Regions from separate parts of the Exiguobacterium sp. ERU653 genome, predicted to be linked through region 2. Evidence: riboswitches for the same ligand, from Rfam matches in the RefSeq annotation. Region 2 holds a riboswitch; the other holds the start of a gene.
What was found. Region 2 has a riboswitch for thiamine pyrophosphate ahead of thiW (energy coupling factor transporter S component ThiW). Riboswitches for the same ligand answer to the same signal wherever they lie in the genome.
Positions count from the first base shown of each region.

Region 1: linked by a shared signal. The riboswitch ahead of KNO95_RS04235 (Ykof family thiamine-binding protein) and the one ahead of thiW (energy coupling factor transporter S component ThiW) in region 2 are both predicted to bind thiamine pyrophosphate.

Region 1 covers NZ_JACSKV010000001.1:817,272-825,201, reverse strand. Annotated here, with positions in the region: gene rlmN (dual-specificity RNA methyltransferase RlmN) at 1-351, shown strand, start outside; gene KNO95_RS04255 (class I SAM-dependent methyltransferase) at 388-996, opposite strand; gene KNO95_RS04250 (SMP-30/gluconolactonase/LRE family protein) at 1,134-2,015, shown strand; gene KNO95_RS04245 (hypothetical protein) at 2,028-2,294, shown strand; gene KNO95_RS04240 (GTP-binding protein) at 2,403-3,602, shown strand; TPP riboswitch at 3,662-3,762, shown strand; gene KNO95_RS04235 (Ykof family thiamine-binding protein) at 3,845-4,435, shown strand; gene KNO95_RS04230 (ECF transporter S component) at 4,428-5,003, shown strand; gene KNO95_RS04225 (ABC transporter ATP-binding protein) at 4,996-6,339, shown strand; gene KNO95_RS04220 (energy-coupling factor transporter transmembrane component T family protein) at 6,321-7,055, shown strand; gene KNO95_RS04215 (DUF1643 domain-containing protein) at 7,065-7,652, opposite strand; gene KNO95_RS04210 (lytic transglycosylase domain-containing protein) at 7,681-7,930, opposite strand, start outside.
Region 2 covers NZ_JACSKV010000001.1:1,914,818-1,922,747, forward strand. Annotated here, with positions in the region: gene KNO95_RS09765 (AAA family ATPase) at 1-435, opposite strand, end outside; gene KNO95_RS09770 (hypothetical protein) at 530-1,219, shown strand; gene KNO95_RS09775 (hypothetical protein) at 1,293-2,033, shown strand; TPP riboswitch at 2,079-2,178, shown strand; gene thiW (energy coupling factor transporter S component ThiW) at 2,245-2,730, shown strand; gene KNO95_RS09785 (hypothetical protein) at 2,791-3,054, shown strand; gene KNO95_RS09790 (GNAT family N-acetyltransferase) at 3,049-3,525, opposite strand; gene KNO95_RS09795 (VOC family protein) at 3,736-4,134, shown strand; gene KNO95_RS09800 (LTA synthase family protein) at 4,223-6,040, shown strand; gene KNO95_RS09805 (putative quinol monooxygenase) at 6,145-6,429, opposite strand; gene KNO95_RS09810 (MMPL family transporter) at 6,533-7,930, opposite strand, start outside.

The DNA.
Region 1 (7,930 bases), 1.1 Mb from region 2:
CTTGATCAACTCATGCCATCGATTCGTTACTACGTCGAGAAGACGAACAAACGAATCACTTTCGAGTATATCCTACTCTCGAAAGTGAACGATTTACCGGAACATGCGGAAGAACTCGCCGACTTGATTGAAGACATTAAAGACAAGTCGTACATCAATTTGATTCCATACAACCCGGTCAACGAGCACATCCAATATGAGCGAAGCACGCCTGAAGACATCATGGCGTTCTACGACATCTTGAAAAAACGTGGCGTCAACATTGGTGTCCGTCTCGAGCACGGGACAGACATCGATGCGGCATGCGGTCAACTCCGCAGTAAGCATATGAACGTCGAAGGCGCGAAGTGAAAAATGGCCTCTCCGAATCTCGGGGAGGCCATTCGTTTACTGTTTTTGCCCGACATATTGAATCACAGCGGATTCGCCGTGATGGAGTGTGCCTTCTTCTCGCCAGACGACCGTCTCGTTTAAGACGAGAGGGACGAAATCGTCTTCGAGTTGGTGAAACATTTCTTCGGTGTACAGTAAGGAGGCGTCTTTTGGTCCGCCTGTCCCGTAAGCGAGTTGATGTGTAGAGTAGACTTCACTCAGGAACAAACCACCAGGTCGAAGCGTTTGTCGAATACCGGCGAACACCTTTTCTCTGACATGTGGAGGAAAGTGGCCGAAGATACAGATGACCATGTCATACGCCTCGTTTGGCCAGTCCGCTTCATTCAAATCAATCTGTTTCGTCTGAAGGGAGACGTTTCGTGACGTCGCCAAACGATTCGCTTTCTCGAGCCCTACTTTCGAAGCGTCCCACATTTCGACGTCGAGTCCGAGTGTGGCGAGCCATACTGCGTTTCGACCTTCTCCTTCCGCGATGGCTAACACATGTTTTCCTTCAAGCCGATGTGTTGTGATGAAGTCGAGTAAAAATTGATTTGGCTCCGTTCCGTACACATATTCATCGGTATTGTAACGTTCGTTCCATTTAGACAAATGATCCACTCCTCTCACCTTTCAATAAATATATCAAAATGATGAGACTAGGGTGGAAATCCTCTACGATTTTTCGAATTCATGCATAGTCCAGATGGGAGAAGGGAATAGATTTCTGAACTAATGGATAGAGTGGAGGCTAAGTAATGGAAAGAATAGATGCGTCGTTGTGGATTCGGGTACGAAATACGCTTGGTGAAGGTCCTTGTTGGGATGCTGAGTTGAAGCGTTTCTATTGGGTGGATATCGAAGGGCATACGTTATGGTGGTATGACGAGCGAGAAGACGAGATTTCTTCTTTCGAGGTCGGAAAACAGGTCGGTTTCGTCATTCCAAAAGTGACGGATGGTGTCGTCCTTGGTCTTAAAGACGGGATTTATGAATGGGATGAAATCAACCGGGAGTTAATTAAAATTGTCGAATTGGATGCCCCTGAAGGTCGATTACGTTTTAATGATGGGAAAGCCGATCCGTACGGTCGTATTTTTGCCGGGACGCTCCACTTGGACGATAAAGAGAATCAGGCATCTCTCTATCGGGTGGACCGCGATGGAACGACGACAACACTTATGGATGAGTTGACACTTTCAAACGGGTTGACGTGGTCTCCTGACCATTCCGTTTTTTATCATATTGATACACCGACCGAAAAAATTCGACAATATGATTTTGACATGAAGACCGGCACATTGTCGAACGGAAAGGTCGTCATCGACTTTTCGGAAGAGGACGGCTTCCCGGATGGCATGACATCGGATACGGAAGGTTTTTTATGGATCGCACATTATGCAGGAAGTAAAGTATCTCGCTGGGATCCATCGACCGGTGAAAAAGTGTTAGAAGTTCACGTCCCTGCCCCGAATGTCACATCATGCGCCTTCATCGGGGATGGTCTCAATCGATTAGCCATCACAACAGCACGTGAAGGGATGGACGAGGAGGCGTTAACCGAACATCCGGACGCTGGATCGGTATTTATTATCGAGACAGATGTGAAAGGGATGCCGCTTTATCGCTTTGGGCGTTGAGGAGGACATACGATGGTGAAACGACTGTTAGTGCGAGCAGGTATTGGATTGGCAGTTGCGGCAGCGGTCAAGGTGGGAATTCAAAAATTACAAGAAAGTCGAGCGCGGGAAGAGGATCATTCTTATCTCGATCCGAAGTGGGACGAGGTCCCGAGTGTCGATTCGGACAAGGACGAGGATGAAGTCGGATTGACGCAGCTCGACTCCATTTATCGAGCCGAGTGGCAAGCGAACGCCTATCCGCGTTCAGAAGCAGAACGGAAAGCGTTGGAAGAATAATTGAATGTTCATGAAAACACGTCGATGAGGCGTGTTTTTTTATTGACAAAAGGGTGGAACCGTTACATTATACAAAGAGTAATGATTACTATTTAACGGAGGTCCATCATGAAACGAATTCCAATTACGGTACTCTCAGGTTATCTTGGTAGCGGGAAGACGACACTGCTCAACCACATTTTACATAACCGTGATCACAAAAAATATGCGGTCATCGTAAACGATATGAGTGAGTTGAACATCGATGAGAAGTTGATTGAACAGGGCGGATTCTCCCGTACCGATGAAAAGTTAGTCGAGCTCTCGAACGGGTGCATTTGCTGTACGTTACGTGAAGATTTGCTCACGGCTGTCGATGAGCTGACAAAGAATCGTGACCTCGATGGGATTATCATCGAGTCATCAGGGATTTCCGAGCCAATTCCCGTCGCACAGACGTTCACGTATGCCGACGACGCCCTTGGGATCGATTTGACGAGCCGTGTCTATATCGATGCGATGGTCACCGTCGTCGACGCGTACCGCTTCTTCAAGGATTTCAATTCCGGTGAATCGCTCATGGAACGTCAACAAGCCGTCGACACAGGTGACGTTCGCGAAGTCGTCGACCTACTCGTCGACCAAGTCGAATTTGCGGATATCATCGTATTGAATAAGGCGGACCGGGTGACTGAAGCGGAGCTGCAGGAGATGAAGGGTCTGCTCAAGACGCTCAACCCGAGCGCACGATTGTTGACTTCGACCTACTCGGACGTGGCGTTAGACAATCTACTAGACGTCCGTTTGTTCGATTTCGATCAGGCGATGCATGCGGCGGGATGGATTCAAGAGCTCGAGGCAGAAGAACATACGCCGGAAACGGAAGAGTATGGGATCAGTTCGTTCGTTTACCGTCGTCGTCGACCGTTCCATCCTGAGCGTTTGATGAATTGGATGGAGCATTATCCAGAAGAAATCGTTCGCGCCAAAGGGTTCTTATGGATCGCGTCACGGAACGACCTTGCCTGTCTCTTCTCTCAAGCCGGATACGCGTCGACGCTCGAACACGCGGGCCGTTGGCTAGCGACACTTCCGGAGAATGAACGAGAGGCGATGTTTGCCTCAGAACCTGAACTACGCGAGGACTACATCGAGCCGTACGGAGATCGACAGAACGAATTGGTCCTCATCGGTCAACGGATGGACCGGGAGACGGTCGAGCGGTCACTTGATGCTTGCTTGTTGACGGATGAGGAGATGGTGGAGCCGTGGAATGCCTTCCATGACCCACTTCCTGGTAATGGCCAACTCGTCACTTATTCAGATTGACCGTTTACAAAGTGACGAAACATCGCTATACTGTGACTGCATAAGTAACCGCATATCAATGACTGCACTAGGGGTGCTTCGGCTGAGATGAGAGCATGGCTCCGATCCCTTATAACTCGATCCAGGTAATACTGGCGTGAGGAAGTGCGGCACTTTCTCTATGCAAGTTTGTATAGATTTTGTTGCTGCATTCTCATGAATGCGGCTTTTTCTATGCAAACACATATAGAGGGGGAAACAAGATGAATGAATCATGTGGCACGAGTCCGATTGTCGGATTTCGCTTCACGCTTAGCCCGATGACAGATGACTTTGTCGGGACGATTAAAGGAGCATTGAAAGGAACAAATATGACAGGTGTGTGGCGACATACGGATGACGTATCGACCGTGATCCGAGGGCGCGTCGAGCACGTGTTCGACGTCGCACGGACAGTCTTGAGTCTGGCTTCGGAAGAAGGACGCCATGTCTCGATGAGCGGAACCTTCTCCGTCGGATGTCCGGGAGATTCGGCTGGGGATGAGGCGCTCGATGCACCACCACAAACATTGAATGGAATGTCAAGAGAGCAGTATGTCTCTTCACAGTTCGCGCTTTATCCGATGGGTGCAGGTAACTATATGGATCTCATCTATGATGAAATCGAACAAGCGAAACAGGCTGGTGTGTATAATGACTCAATGCACTACGCGTCAGGAATTCATGGGAATTTGGATGATGTGTTCTCGTATTACGAGGCGGCGTTCAACCGGACGCGCGAGAAGAATCGACACGTCGTCATGACGGTGACGTTCAGTGTGAACAGTCCGTCACATGGAGGTCAACATGCTTAAGTCGTGGAAATTGAAAGAGGTCGTTCTCGTCTCCGTATTGTCTGTCGTTTTTGCCGTTGTCTATTTATTGTTCGTCCATATCGGGAATTTATGGGCAGGGTTGATTGGACCAATCGCCTATGAGTGGATCTTCGGTATCTGGTTCATCGTGTCAATCATCTCGGCGTATATCATTCGAAAACCGGGTGCTGCCTTCATTTCGGAAGTGATGGCTGCGACGATTGAAATGTTGATTGGGAATGCGATCGGACCGCGCATCATCCTGGTCGGCATCGTTCAAGGTCTTGGTGCTGAAGCCGTCTTTGCAATGACGGGTTATCGTCGATATGAGCTATGGGTTCTCATGCTTGCTGGATTTGGCTCGGCCGTCACGAGTTTCGTGTACACCTACTTCATGAGCGGATTTGCGATGCTTGAACCGGGATATGTAGCGACGATGTTCGGGCTCCGTGCGGTTAGTGGCATGGTCATCGCAGGAATCGGTGGGAAGTTGCTCAGTGACCTGTTGCTCAAGACAGGGTCACTTCGCGGCTATGCAATCGCTCGGAGTGGGAACGTCCATGGTTGAGACAGAATCGCTTTCATTCCGGTTTCCAGAAAGTCAGGACACCATTTTAAAAGAGGTGACACTTTCCATACGACCTGGACGTACCGTATTGAGCGGAGCGAGCGGAAGTGGGAAATCGACGCTTCTTGCGCTATTCAACCGTCTCTATCCAGAGAATTGTGATGGGATCCTTGAAGGCAGACTCGAACTGTTCGGACGTTCACACGACGACTATGCACCGGGCGAGATCAATCAGCGGGTCGGGACCGTGTTCCAAGACCCGGACACACAGTTCGTGATGGAACGGGTGGAAGAGGAACTCATCTTCACACTCGAAAATTTGGAGACACAAGTCGAGGTAATCGATCAGCGCGTGACAGAGATTCTCGAGTCACTCCAACTGACCGATTATCGAAATCGACTCATCGATTCCTTGTCAGGCGGGGAGAAACAGCGGATTGCCGTCGCCTGCGCCATGGTTGGACAACCGGAATGGTTGCTTCTCGATGAGCCGTTGACGCACCTTGACCCGGTGACCGCGTATCGATTCGTCGAATGGCTCGATCAAATGGATGACGTGAACGTCATCGTTGTCGAACATCGCGCGCATATGTGGGGAGACTTTTTTGATTGGCAGATCGAACTTGAAGAAGGACGGATTGTACGTAACGAACCGTTTCGATCGGTCGATGATTTTACATTCACACCGTCGTCAACACCACAACAAGAAGTCGAGCACTATGTGGTCGACGAGGTGGTGCGTGACACATTCCAATTAAAAAGTGTGACACTTCAAGTTCGCATTGGGGAAGTGATCGCCATTTTGGGTCCGAATGGGAGCGGAAAGTCGACGTTTTTACGAAGTTTGACGGAATGTGATCGCCGTGTCGGACTCGTCCCTCAATCTCCGGAACACTTATTTTTCATGAATTCGGTCGAGCAAGAACTGCAGTTTGGCCATGAGGAATCGATTGATATCGTGTTGGAGGATCTATCACTCGAGAATAAACGATCTCTCCATCCACTTTCGCTCAGTCATGGGCAGAAGCGACGACTCGCTGTCGGGATCCAGTTACTCTCAAACAAACAGTTGCTTGCCTTTGATGAACCGACGGCAGGGCAGGACGAGCCGTCACTCCATGCACTCGAGATGTTAATGAAGCGACATGCGAAAAAGGGACAGACGATCCTGTTCGTGACCCATGACTTGTCGTTCGCCAACATCGCCAATACGTTCTATCTGATGAAGGATGGGGTACTCTCAGGACCGTTCGGGGATGAACTTTGGCAGGACACGGAGAAACTTCATCATTATCGGTTAGTGGGAGGGAGGCAACGATGTCACTCCATGATATGAATCCGACGGTCAAGTTTATGACGTTCACGATTATGATGTTCGGACTGGCCTTGTTTTATAACCCGTGGACCCCACTCGTCATCATCGCCGGTACGTTAGTGATCCAGACCTTGGCGACGGACGTGTCATGGAAAAGGTGGAGCCTGTTCTTGATCCCGTTTCTCATCACGGCGCTCGGAACATTTTGGACGACGCTCGTATTTGGGAAAGAGCTCGAGGGAGAAACGTGGGTGACCCTTCTCGGTCAGGACATTTCGAAAGAAGAGGCGCGCGTCGCTATCTCTCTTAGTCTACGTGTTTTGGCGTTCACCGTGTTGTCGCTTCTTTTCATGTTGACGACCGATTCGAAACGATTCGTCATGAGTCTGATGCAACAGGCGAAGCTGTCGCCGACGATTGCCTATAGTGCACTCGTTGGATTCCGTTTCCTACCGTTAATGCAACAGGAAATGTATCAGCTTCAATACGCACATCGTCTTCGTGGCGTTCCTCTTGATACAAAATGGGAACGCGTTCGGCATGTGCCGAAACTACTTCTCCCGCTATTAGCAGGCTCGATCCGACGGGCGGAACGTGTCGCCTTCTCGATGGAGGCGAGAGGATTCACGAGTGGGAAACGGACCGTCTATGAGCGGATTGACGTCAAACCGTCCGATTACATGTGGTCAGGTGTGTTCTTCACACTGTTCGGTCTTTCAATTTGGGTAGGGATATAAAAAGACGACTCACTCGGAGTCGTCTTTCTTCGTTTCTTTCACGATACGGAACTTCGGTTTTACTGATTCATTGTTGAACGCCTCGAGGACCGTATTCTCATTCGCCATTCGGATCTGTTGTGGTTCGCCTTTTGCTGTCGTACCGATGCAATACATATTCGCCTCATAATCGGCAAACAGTGATTTATAAGATGTCGCGTGGTGCATCAATCGACCTGGCGATCCCCAGCCGACGATGATCATCCCGCTGCTCGCATCTACCTCTTGTAACGTCTCTTCGACGTAATGGTAGTTCGTCTCATCAAGTTGAGATTCCACGTAAGGGAGGTTGTCATTGATGGCGAGTGTCGGGACGAGACTGATGACACGCATTTCTCGAATCGGTTGTGACAAATGATTTTGCATCAACATATAAGCACGCTGTGTCGTCGTGCCGGACAAAAAGGCATCGCTCATCCGCGGCGAGTAAATGATGACGGCACAGATGACGCCATCCTCCACATCGGTGAACTCATACGTTCGCATATAGCGTTTCGTTTTATCTTCGTTGAAGATTGATTTTACGCGGATGGTAACTTCTTCTACATGCGTGTTCATTTCCATTCCTCACTTTTTCATGTAAGCATCAGCCGAGCGCTTTGAACCACTCGACATATCGAATCGTGTAATAAGCGACTTGTTGACTGAACGTATCACGCTCATCAGGCATGAACGTCACGCTTGACTCATAGTTTTCAAAATACGTCATGACATCGTTGACATACTGCTCACTTCGATTATATTCGAAGATGGCGTTTCGGACGGATGCCACCGAATCTGTCTTTTTTCCACCGTGTTCACTTAAATAATACGCCGCCGTGTGCGCAGAATCAACT
Region 2 (7,930 bases):
GATCGGGTTTTGCGTCGCGATGACAAAAAATGGTTTCAGCATCGGATACGTCTCTCCCCCGATGGAGACTTGTCGTTCTTCCATCGCCTCGAGCAAGGCAGACTGCGTTCGTGGAACCGCTCGGTTGATTTCATCGATCAAGACGATATTCGCAAAGATCGGTCCTTGTCGATGGTCGAACGTCTGCGTCTGCATGTTGAAATAATCTGCGCCAATCACGTCAGACGGTAACAAGTCGGCCGTAAACTGAATCCTTGAAAACGCCCCGTCAAAGCTGGCCGCAATCGTCTTGGCAAGTAACGTTTTTCCGGTACCCGGTACATCTTCTAATAAAATATGTCCTTCCGCGAGTAACGCGGTACAACAAAGGCGTACGACATCCTCTTTTCCTAAATACACCTCGTTCAACTGTTTGATAACCTGCTCCATGCCCATATGACGACCTCCATTTTTTGTCTTAATCAAACTTTACCTTTTTATGGTAAGATAAACAACAAATAGTCTGAACATTCAAAAAGGAGGTAACTTCTTGCGCTGGACGAACAAGTTTTTTCTCATGATTGCCGCCACACTTCTCGTCACCTTTACAATGATGGTGGTTGCGACCGGGATATTCGAATGGCTCTATAACCCGGAAACGATACCGGTCGAGGAAAATAATAGTCCTCCTACGGATTTCAAATCAGATGAAGACAGTAAGCTTTTAATAGATGAATCTAAAGCAGATTATCCGTATGAATTAGATCCTCGAAAAGGAAAAATAAAACCTCTTGAGAGATTTACGGGCTCTGGAGAGTCCACACGACGAAATCTCGGTTTATTGGTCGCTTTGATTGCATTCTGTTTGCTCGGTTTTTATGTCTATCGAAAACGAAAGCAACGTTTGGCGCGTACACGAAGCATCGATTCAAGCACAGACTTGTTCCAACAAGACGTGCAGAACCAGAACGATTCGTCTGTTTCAACGCTCACAGCGTTCACGAACGTTCCGATTCGCGATGCGCTGATCACATTTAACCAATCTCTCGTACCAGCCAAGCGATTGCGTGCCCATGAAACATTGCAAGAGTGGTTCCGACGCATCGATTTACCGATGAACCCGTCCGTTTATCATGCGGTTCGCTACGGCACCTCCTCAGGTGTGACGATTTCTGAAGAAGATACGCTGCATTTTAAGAGCACCCTCGATGATTATGCGGGACGTCCTCACCCCGAGTGAGAATGTGCACAGGTTCTGCTTTTTCATCATGAATGATAAAATGGTGGAAAATGTCAGTTAAGGGGATGGAAACATGAGACGATGGGCGATGTTCGGATTAAGTGCACTTTTACTCACGGGTTGTACGGATACGGTGGCAGACAATCCAACCCCAATCGAATCACCCGATGAACCCATCACCGAATGGACGCGTGAGGACTTTAAAGACGTCTATGACCAATACGAACAAACGAAACCACTCCTCGTTGCGCTCGAGCAACAAGGCATCAAACCGTTTCGCGAGACGTTCGAACGCGTCATCATCGCCGGAAACGGCCTCGAGCATACGTATGCGGATATTTACCCATTCAAGCTCGATGACGGGACGTATGCTACCATTTTCGATAATCAGGACGGAACGGTGATCAATGGATCTGAGTCGGTCGCTCCGCTATTCTGGCAGGAGGAATCCTTCCTTCAATACGTCGAAGAGATTGAAAATCGGAAATTCGGTACAAGTGCTCCACCTACCGATGTCGTCCTCACGCAGGATGAATTCCAAACGGTCTATGACCGCCATGCCTACACGTCAGCCCTCCTCGTCGAACTCGATGAAGCGGGCGTCGAACTGGCCCGGGACCCAATCGATGACGTGATCATCGCCGGGAACGGCGTGACCGAAGTGACTGCCGACTTGTTCGTATTCGATGTCGCGAGCGGATATGCCATCGTATACGACCAGGATGGAGAAATATTAAAAGGTCCCGAATCCATCTCACCGCTCTTTTGGAACGAGAAGGACTATGAGGACCTGTTAGCCAAGAATGAGGGATAATTTCGCCCATTTTCCGATTTTAGCTATGCTATACTCAAATCAATAAACGACCACTAGGGGAGCCTTCGGGCTGAGACGGCATTGTGCCGGACCCTTTGAACCTGATCTGGCTCATACCAGCGTAGGGAAGTGGCTTGGGATACGTCTCTGTATATCCACGCCATTTTTCCGTCTGGAAACGTGGCGTTTTTATTTTGAAAGGAGACTATTCATGCGTATTCAACAACTCACTTGGATGGCGATGCTCGTCGCCATCGCCGTCGTCGGCTCGATGTTCATCTCGATTCCCACAGGTGTCGCCCGCGCTTATCCGATTCAGCATATGGTGAACGTGATTGCCGCAGTCACCATCGGCCCAATCGGAGCCGTCCTCGTCGCATTCGTGACCGGACTCATTCGCGTCATGACCGGCACAGGGTCACTGCTCGCGTTCCCCGGTGGCATGATTGGCGCGTTTCTTGCCGGCATTTTCTTCGTTCGCACGAACCGCTTCTATGCTGCCGCTCTCGGAGAAATCATCGGGACTGGGGTTATCGCTTCGTTGATTGCCGTCCCGTACGCGAAACTGTTGATGGGCTCGACGTTCGGTGCTTTCTTCTTCGTCCCGGCGTTCCTGGCCTCTAGTTTGACCGGCGCGCTTCTCGGTTGGCTCGTCTTGTCACGCGTCAAACAGTTGCGACCGAGTATACTCAAATAAAAGCCCCTCAATTGGATGGAAATGGTAAACTATAGACAACATCTATAGAGGAGGGGTTTTATGTCTCGTTTCAATCAACTTGTAGCGGGTGGTATGTTGTTGTTTTTGTCCGGACTCTTATACACACTCGAACGCATCGCACTCTACATACGTTGGTACGCCGAAATCTCAACCGGGAGTTGGTTGGAAAAACCGACGTTTGTCGATCCGTTTCTCCAAAACTGGTTCGTTACCCTATTCTTCTTTGCAGCTATCGTTCTCTTTTCGATGGGCATGAATGCTACAAAAACAACAAGTCCAGCCGAGAATCCGACCGACTCATGACGGTCGGTTTTTTGTATGATAGACCCAAATCGCTTCACCATTCCATTCATCAATTAAGCCGCTGTCGACAAAGCCGTTCTTCGCATAAAATCGTTTCGCAGCTTCATTCTCTTGATGGAGGCTCAGGATGATATCATCGACATCATATTTTGTCTGAATCCAGTCCACCGCCATGCGTAGGCACTTCGTTCCAACACCTTTCCCCTGTTCGTTTTGATCCATCATGAAACGATCGAGCCACACATACCGTTCTGTCTGGTTTTCTGCTCCGACCATCATGAAGCCAACCGGTCGCTCACCGTCATAAAATGCATAGCTCTGCCAATTATATTTCGTATCCTCAGCCATCTCTTGAAGCGACTCGGCATTTGTCTCGATGAATCGGGATTGTTTCTCGTCCACTGTCAGAGCGATGACCGCATCTCGATTGACTGCATCAATCGGTTGAATCGTGATTTCATTTCCTTTCATGCTTTCACCTCATTGGTTTCTATCCTTTTCTCTCTTCCATACGATTTCTTCCGTAAAAAGTTTCTTACCCCGTATCTTCAAAAGCACGCGTTCGGTACACTAAAATAAATGGGAAGTTGTCGTCTTTTTCACATCATAGCTTCATCCGCTTAGTATTTGACTAGGCCATATCGTACACTTCATCAAAATTGAATGAGAGGAATCATCCTAATGAAACAAATCCATCATATCTGTATCCAAACGCCTGACTATCTTGCGTCCAAGACATTTTACGAAGCACTCGGTTTTGAACTCGTCCAAGAGTCGCGAAACTTCCATACGCGTGACTTCAACAGTTGGCTCAAGCTCGGTGATTTTTATATCGAGCTCCAGACTGCTAAAACGAATGAAACGTTACAAGATTATTCGAAACATATGGCCGGTCCCGTCCATTTTGCGATCTATGTGGATGACCTCAAAGCGGAAGTCGCACGACTCGAACAACTCGGCGTCACGTTTTTACCGAAGCACGGTGGCAACATCTATTTCGTCGTCGACGGTCATTTAAGTAAACTGAAAGCACCAGAAGGAACCATCATTGAACTGCGCGATACGTTTCTGATCAACTGAGGTCGACGTGCCTCTTGTTTGTTGGACACATCTTCACGTTTCCCGCACTCGTTTCATCGGGAATGGATATGAAAAGGATGTGTTGTTCATGATCAAATATCTCGATTATTGGAGCTACTTGTCACTCTCCCTGGCAAAGCTCTTCTTTTTTAGCTGGTTGACCGCGACGGCGTTCGACTTTTCGTTCTTTCTCATCAACTTGGCGACGATTTTGCTCCTGACGAGTTGGGCACTTGCCGTGTCTTATCCGATCCGCCGATGGATTTTATACGTTTCTCTGTTCCTGCATAGTACCCTGCTCGTCTCAGACGTCTGGTACTATCGCTATTTTGAAGACTTATTATCCGTCGCTTTACTATCCGATATCGGGCAGATGGGAGATGTCGGGGGTGGCTTTTTGACGCTCATCCGCCCAATCGATGCGTTCTTCTTTATCGACCTCATCATCTACGGTTTGATTTTGCGTTATATGAAACGTCATCCTGTCCGTGAAGTGAAGTGGAACGGAAGACGGTTAGCGATTGCCGGCTTCACACTTGGATTTCTTCTTTTCACGATCCCGCTCACGCTCAGTTATCAGCGTGGGGAAAAATGGATTGCAGACGACCCGATCTCGAATATGCGTGAATACTACCATCTTGGATTTTGGGGCTATCACGCGATGGATGTCGCTCGAGGCGTCGAACGTGCCATGGGCTGGAACGAAGCCTTGACAGACGAGGAGCGTTCTCAAATCCGAGCACTTTCTTATCAGGAATTAAGTGCCCCGAGTCAGGATACGAACGTCATCGTCTTACAACTCGAATCATTCCAAACATCCGTCATCGATCAACAGATCGATGGACAGGAACTGACCCCGAATTTGAACCGATTGCGACGTGACCTGCTTTACTTCCCGAACGTGTATCATCAGACACATGAGGGACGGACGTCCGATGCAGAGTTCATCGTCAACACGTCACTCTATCCTGTCAAATCTGGTTCCGTCTACACGCGTTTCCCGGGAAATAAGTTCAGCGCACTCTCTCAATCATTGAACGAGGCGGGCTATGATACAGCAGCCATGCACTCATTCCGTAAAGACTTTTGGAATCGGGATGATTTTTACGACAACATCGGGTTCAATCATTTCTTTAGCGACAAAGACTATCCCGATCAAGGAATCATCGGGATGGCACTCAACGACCAGGAATTCTTAAATACGTCGGTTGGATTTATGGAAGAGTTGGATGAACCATTTTACGCATTTTTAGTCGCTTTAACGAGTCATACACCGTACGATATCCCGGAAGACGAGAAGCGGTTGGACCTATCTGATATCGATGACCCCCTTCTCGAAAACTACTATCATACCGTTCATTTCGTCGATGCCGCAGTCGGTCAGTTCATCGAACGATTGAAACAAGATGGGCTGTGGGATGAGACGCTTCTCGTCATATATGGTGACCACGATAGCGGTCTGACGGCACCTGGAGAAGAAATGGCTACCATCGAAGAAGTGGACTCGGCGGTTGACGCGTTTCAACTCGACCGTGCTGTCCCTCTCTTCATCAAACCACCCGGATTGACGACAGGAGAAGTCATGGAGGCGAGCGGTGGACAAATTGATATCGCGCCGACGATTCTCGATTTGCTTGGACTCTCCCCAGCGTATATGCTCGGCGACTCCTTATTGAATGATACGCCGAATCTGACCGTCTTTCGGACGGGTGCCTTCCGATACGAAGATATTTATTACGAACCAGACTTGACCGAACGAGCAGGGAATGGCACGTGCTATTCCGTCGAGACAGAAGAACCGGTCGTCTTTGATCGATGCAGCCCATATATCGACCGCGCGACCAACCAGCTCCGTCTCTCGGATACCATCATCGAGAAAGATGCCCTCTCACAAATCAATCCGTAATCGAAAAGCCTCCCGAGATATGTCTCGAGAGGCTTCTTTCCTAAGTGCTACGCAACTTGGTAGACACGCTTGTACGACCAGTTCAATTCCACACACAATCAGAATCAGACTTCATGTAGCCGATAGACCTCACGTACAGCGAGAAGCTCTCCGGCTTCATCACGATACGCCTGATAGTGCGACGAATGGATATGGTGATTGAGTGCATTTTCATCCTCGTACTTTTCATAGAAGACAAACGTACCTGGCGCATCAATTGCCTCGTGAAGAACGTACGCGAGACACCCTTCTTCCGCTCGTGACGGTGGAATCACACGGTACAACGCATCACGTAACGCCTCTTCTTTTCCGGGATGGGCTTTCAAGATTGCGGTAATGACGATTTCCATACAGTATTCCTCCTTAGATAATGGACCTGACTTTCTGTTCCCGAATCTACCGCAATCTATCCCAAAAAACGGATATCTCATCATACGAGACATCCGTTTCTGCTTATGACTTTTTCTTTGACCGGAATGGCCACCAGACACCATCGCCAAACGAAATCGTAATGGCTGGAATTAAAAGTGGTAACACAATCAAGCCGTATAGTAATAACCCGGTGATGACAATCGTTGCAATCTGGACGAGACTGAGCACACCTGACGGAATCATCGCACCGAACGTCCCGGCGAGGATGACCGCGGCAGTCATAATGACGGTACCCATCTTCGTCATCGAATAGATGAGCGCCTCACGGACCGCCTTCCCATTGATCGTCTCTTCCCGGAATCGATCTAACAGGAAGATGGAGTAGTCAATCCCAAGGGCAATCAACATGACGAAGCCAAAGAACGGAACGGCCCAGCTGATCCCGTCATAGCCGAGTCCTTCTACAAAGATCAGCTCTGTGATCGCCGCCGACGTATAGTACGTCAAGAGAAGCGAAGCAATCATATAGAGTGGCATGATCATCGAGCGGAACAGTGCTGTCAAGACGATGAACAATGTCACCAGCATGATCGCTACCGTTCGATTGAAATCATTCGTCGATGTTTCATTTAAATCGCTATTGATGCTCGAGATACCGGCATATCCGATGGTCGCATCCGCATACGGTGTTCCCGTCACGGCACGATTCATCGTCTCTTTGATTGTCTCGACGGTATCAATCGCTTCTGGCGAATACGGGTCCATCTCCAAGACGACCTCGAGTTGAGTCGCCATTCCTTCATCGAAGACATAGCGTTCGACGGCAGGTGAGAATTCATCCGATGTGAGTGTCCCTTCCGGAAGATATACGCCTGTCTCCCGAAGCGCATCTGCTTCACTCAACTGTTGTAAGAACGAAACGGCTTCGCCGAGACCAGACTCAATTTGCCCTAGCCCGTCGTTCGCTTCGCCAACGCCTGTGGCAAGTTGTCCCAATCCGGTGCTGAGTTCACCAACCTGAGAACCTTGTGCATTCAATGCAGACGCTGCTTCGTTGATTCCTGACTCGATTTGTGTGAGCCCTGCTGACACTTGGCCGAGCTGTCCGACTGCGGCCGGGATGTTTTGAGTCGCTGTCAATCCTTGTCCAATGAGACCAAGTTGACCATTTAACTGATTCAGCCCAGCTGCTGCTTCTGCAAGTGGCGCCCCAGCATTGGCTGAACCACTTGGCAATTGTCCGACGACCGCGTTTAGCCCCTGCTCAATCTCATCTAATCCAGTTTGGACATCACCGAGACCCGTCTGCGCTTCAGTCAAGCCTTCACTGACTTCGCCGAGTTGCGTATCGACATAAAAATCGTCGATCACTTCACCAGTCGGACGTGTGAGCGCACGAACACCATTCACCCCATCAACTTTTTCAAGTTCGCTTGCGAACATTTCAATGTATGGGACTTCTGATTCTGTAATGGCTTG